2 regions of the Paenarthrobacter sp. YAF11_1 genome follow, and region 1 is predicted to be linked to the other one. Evidence: riboswitches for the same ligand, from Rfam matches in the RefSeq annotation. Region 1 holds a riboswitch; the other holds the start of a gene.
The links. Region 1 has a riboswitch for glycine ahead of gcvP (aminomethyl-transferring glycine dehydrogenase). Riboswitches for the same ligand answer to the same signal wherever they lie in the genome.

Region 1 (2,392 bases):
GCGCAGGTTGATGCCCTTGGCCTCTGCGGCGGCGACGATCTCGGCAGCCTTGCCGGGAACGCGGACAGTGATGGTGTCGAAGAAGGATCCGTGCAGGACCTCGACGCCGGCGGCCTTCAGCGACGCTGCGAGGGTACGGGCGTGGCCATGCGCGGTTTCAGCGATCGCTTTGAGGCCCTCGGGGCCATGGTAAACGGCGTACATCGAGGCCACGATGGCCAGCAACGCCTGGGCAGTACAGATGTTGGACGTGGCCTTCTCGCGGCGGATGTGCTGCTCGCGGGTCTGCAGCGCCAGGCGGTAGGCGGGGACACCGGCGTCGTCCTTGGAAACGCCCACCAGACGGCCGGGCATGGAACGCTCCAGGCCCTTTTGGACCGCCATATAGGCGGCGTGCGGGCCGCCGAAGAACAGCGGAACGCCCAGTCGCTGCGCGGAGCCAACGGCGATGTCCGCGCCCTGCTCGCCCGGAGGGGTGATGAGCGTGAGGGAGAGGAGATCGGCAGCGACGGTAACCAGCGCGCCCCGCTCCTTGGCCTCGGCGATAACAGCTGAGTGATCGAAGACGCGGCCGGAAACACCGGGCTGCTGGAGCACGACGCCGTTGATGGCACCTTCAGGGAGACCCAGCGAGAGGTCAGCAACCTCGACCTCGAAGCCGAGCGCCTCAGCGCGGCCCTTCACAATGGCGATCGTCTGCGGGAGGCAGTCGGAGTCGAGGACAGTCTTGCCGTCCTGGACAGTCTTGTTCTTGTTGGCGCGGCGCATCATGAGGACGGCTTCGGCCACGGCCGTTGCTTCGTCCAGCAGGGAGGCATTGGCGATCGGCAGGCCAACCAGGTCCTGGACCATGGTCTGGAAGTTCAGGAGAGCCTCAAGACGGCCCTGGGAGATTTCCGGCTGGTACGGAGTGTAGGCGGTGTACCAGGCAGGGGACTCAAGAATGTTGCGGCGGATCACCGGCGGCGTCACGGTGTCGTAGTAGCCCTGGCCGATCATCTGGACGGCGGTCTTGTTCTTGGAGGCGAGCTTGCGCAGCTCGGCCAGAACCTCAACTTCGCTCAGCGCGTTCTGCAGGGTGAGGGCAACGTCCTGGCGGATGTCGTTCGGGACGGCGGTGTCGACCAGCGAATCAACGGTGTCGTAACCGACGGACTTGAGCATGGTCTCGATGTCGGCCTGGCGGCGCGCGCCAATATGCCGATCGACGAAGGTGGTGGAGGCAGAACTAACCGTCACGAAGGAACTCCATTACTTGGGCAGCGTTTGGGTACGCCACAGCGGCTGGGTTCCTCCCCGCTCTGTATTGGACCTGAGAGTTTCCGCGCGTTGCGTGAACAACCTCGCTTGCACCGTCGGTGAGCACAGCACTCTTTCACCCTTGGGGTGGGCTGAGCGCCTGCTGCTTTCCAGAGTTGCCTCGCCGCGGCGGTGCGTGGGCCTGAGAGATTCCTGGGGAGGGTTTGCTCCTACGGCGCCTGCATCACGTGCTTGCAGGACTCTCCCGCCGCAGATCAAAGGCATTTTCAGTTATGTATGGCCCCGATCAGGGCAGGCCACAAAGGTTAATTGTCCTACGTCACGGGCGCCGCCGCAAATGGACGGCCTGCTACTTCCGCAGCCGTTCGAGGACCCCGAGCAGGATTTCGACGTCGGCCTCCCGCCCGGCATTGCCGCCCTCCTGCCCACCTTCAAAAATGGCATTGAAATACAGGCCGTCACCCATATAGCTCACAGCCTTGGCGACCTCCGGGCCGACGTCTTCGGCGAGCACGTCCAGCCATCGCTGTTGAATGGCGGCGAACCTGCGACGCGTTTCCTCATGGGCCACTTCAGCCAACCTGGTGACGGCCACAAAAGCCCGGTCCATGGGCGTGTCTGCCCAGAGCGAGGAGCGGATGAAGTAGGCAGCGGAACCCTCGGGCGACGCCTTCATCAGTTCCGTATCCTCGTCGGCCAGCAGGTCCAGGCGTTCAAGGAGGGCCGTGATCAGCGCTTCCTTATTAGGGAAGTGGTAGAGCAGCCCACCCTTGGATACGCCGGCGCGCTTGGCAACGGCGTCGAGCGTGGCGGCTCGCTCCCCCACCTCGATGAGGAGGGCTTCGAAAGCATCCAGGACGGCGTCCCGGGCAACTGGTTTTCGTGGCATGTGTCCATCATTCCCTAAAGGCTCGCCGGGTTGTATTTGAAACTGTACCGTCTGGACGGTACAGTAAGTGACATGTACTCGCCGTCCTCAACCCCAGCACCCCGTTCCGCTCGTCCCGATATGGGCCAGGCAGCACCGTGGCGCGACTGGACGGCACTGGCACTCCTGATGTTCCCGGTGCTGCTGGTGGCCGTCGACAACACCGCGCTCACCTTCGCCCTGCCCGAGATCGCCCGCTCCCTG
Region 2 (2,392 bases), on a different contig from region 1:
TGCCCCTGATCAACATCCCGTATCCGCTGCCGTTCATCGCCATCGCCCGCTCGGTGGCCGAGTCCTCCTTGCTCGAAGAATCCCGTCGGCTGCGGCAGACGGCCCGCGTTTACGATCTCCTCCGCACCGCCGGAGCCTCCGAAGACCACTGGCAGAGCCTGGTCCAGCGGCTCGCCACCGAACTCGACGCGGACCTGTTCGTGGTGGACCGCCGATGCCTCCATCCCTGGCACCCCGATGGGCACGCACTCCCGGTGTTCCTCGCCGAAGAGTGGGCTCCGTTGTCCGGGCAGGTTGGCCTGGCGGGCAAGAACTTCCAGTGGCACCGTATCCGCGGCAGGCATGTGCTCACCATGGACATTCCCACCCACGCCAACGCGCTTCTGGTAGTGCTGCCCAACAGCGAACCGCACCCGGACGCCGTCGTACTTCTTCACGCCGCAACCGTGCTGGGACTGCAGCTTTCGCGCATCGTTTTGTCGCTGGAAAGCCGCCACCGGCTGGCCGGCGAGTTCCTGCTGCAAGCCATGGACGGACGCTTGGGCGCAGCGGAGATGGAGAGCCGGCTCGCAGCTTTTGAGGTTCCGCCCCAAGGTTTCCTGCTCGCCTCCATGACGGCGGGTGCCGGAGGCCGAACGGCGGCCGCCGCGGATAAAGCAACGGACGACGGCGGCAGGCTGGCTAGCGTGCACATCGAACTGTGGCGGCACGGGGTTGCGTCGGCGTCGTTGAAGCGGAACAACAGGCTTCACGTGGTGGTCCCCGCAGACGTGCCGGACAGCGTCCTGGTGCACTGTGCAGGGGAAGATGCGGCGATCGGAATCAGCGCGCCGGCTACCGTGGCAAACATCCAGCGTGCGCTGCAGGAGTCCCTGTGGGCGCTCGGTTCGGCCCGTGCGAACAGGGTGGGGCTGGCCCGTTATGAGCAAGGCCCATCGTGGCTGGGGCTCACCAGTTTTGAGGAAGGAACCGCGCTGGTCAGGCGGCTGCTGGGCCCAATCTTCGACTACGAGCAGGGCCAGGAAGGCGATCTCATTCTGACGCTGAGGACCTATTTGGACTCACAGCGGTCGTGGCAAAAGACCGCGACGGCGTTGTTCGCGCACCGGCAAACCATCATCTATCGGATGCGGAAAATCGGCGAGCTGACGGGGCTGGACATGGGTGAAACGTCCACCGTGGCCCAGCTGTGGTTCGCCCTGCAGATCCACGAAGCGATGCATCAGTAGTCACACCTTGCTTGCGCTTTTTCAAAACAACCAGCTATGGTGTGAAGCGTGTCACTCATGGTGATGCAACGCTTTTGATCTGCGGCGGGAGAGTCCTGCCGGTACATCCAGTCAGGCGCCGTAGGAGCAAATCCTCCCCAGGAATCTCTCAGGCCCATGTACCGCCGCGGTTAGGCAACTCTGGAAAGCAGCCCGGGAAACCGGGTTCACCGACGGTGCAAGCAGGCAACCATTCCTGCGGAATCTCTCAGGTCCAATACAGAGCGGGGAGGAACCCCACATCATCGTGGCGCTCACTGGGCGCCTGAATCATGGAGTTCCTCTTGACTGTTCAATCAACCCCCACCGCCTTCGCGGACCGGCACATCGGCGCTCGCCGCCAGGCCGACGTTGACACCATGCTCAAGGCCATCGGCTACGACTCTGTCGACGGCCTGGTAGATGTCGCCGTCCCCGATTCCATTCGCCAGGAAACTGCCCTGAGGCTTTCGAGTGGAAACGACGCCCTCACCGAGGTGCAGGTCCTCGCCGAGCTCCGCAAGCTCGCTTCCAAGAACAAGACCGCTGTCCAGATGATCGGCCAGGGCTACTACGACACCGTGACGCCCCCGGTGATCCGCCGCAACATCCTGGAAGCTCCGGCTTGGTACACGGCCTACACGCCGTACCAGCCGGAAATTTCGCAGGGCCGCCTCGAAGCGCTGCTCAACTTCCAGACCATGGTGCAGGATCTTACCGGTCTTCCTGTAGCCAACGCCTCGTTGTTGGATGAAGCCACCGCCGTTGCCGAGGCTGTGCTGCTGATGCGCCGCGCCAACAAGTCCAAGATTGCCAAGGACGGCAAGACTGTCCTGGACGCTGATCTCCTCCCGCAGACCATCGCCATCGTGAAGGGCCGGGCCGAGGCGCTGGGCTTCGAAGTCCAGATCGCCGACCTTTCGGCTGGCCTTCCCGACGGTGACATCAACGGCATCGTCCTGCAGCAGCCCGGGGTTTCCGGCCGCGTGTTCGACCACTCCTCTGTGATTGCCGATGCCAAGGAACGCGGTGCGCTGGTCACCGTCGCCGCAGATTTGCTGGCGCTCACCCTCATCACGCCCCCGGGCGAACAAGGTGCGGACATCGCCGTCGGAACTGCGCAGCGCTTCGGTGTTCCGCTGTTC

Region 2: another riboswitch for glycine. It lies ahead of gcvP (aminomethyl-transferring glycine dehydrogenase); the one in region 1 lies ahead of gcvP (aminomethyl-transferring glycine dehydrogenase).

Annotation. Positions count from the first base shown of each region.
Region 1 is NZ_JBFRDF010000027.1:4,607-6,998, forward strand. Features, by position in the region: gene gcvP (aminomethyl-transferring glycine dehydrogenase) at 1-1,239, opposite strand, end outside; glycine riboswitch at 1,420-1,517, opposite strand; gene AB4Y77_RS22780 (TetR/AcrR family transcriptional regulator) at 1,610-2,149, opposite strand; gene AB4Y77_RS22785 (MFS transporter) at 2,222-2,392, shown strand, end outside.
Region 2 is NZ_JBFRDF010000014.1:6,454-8,845, reverse strand. Features, by position in the region: gene AB4Y77_RS18475 (PucR family transcriptional regulator) at 1-1,229, shown strand, start outside; glycine riboswitch at 1,305-1,403, shown strand; gene gcvP (aminomethyl-transferring glycine dehydrogenase) at 1,553-2,392, shown strand, end outside.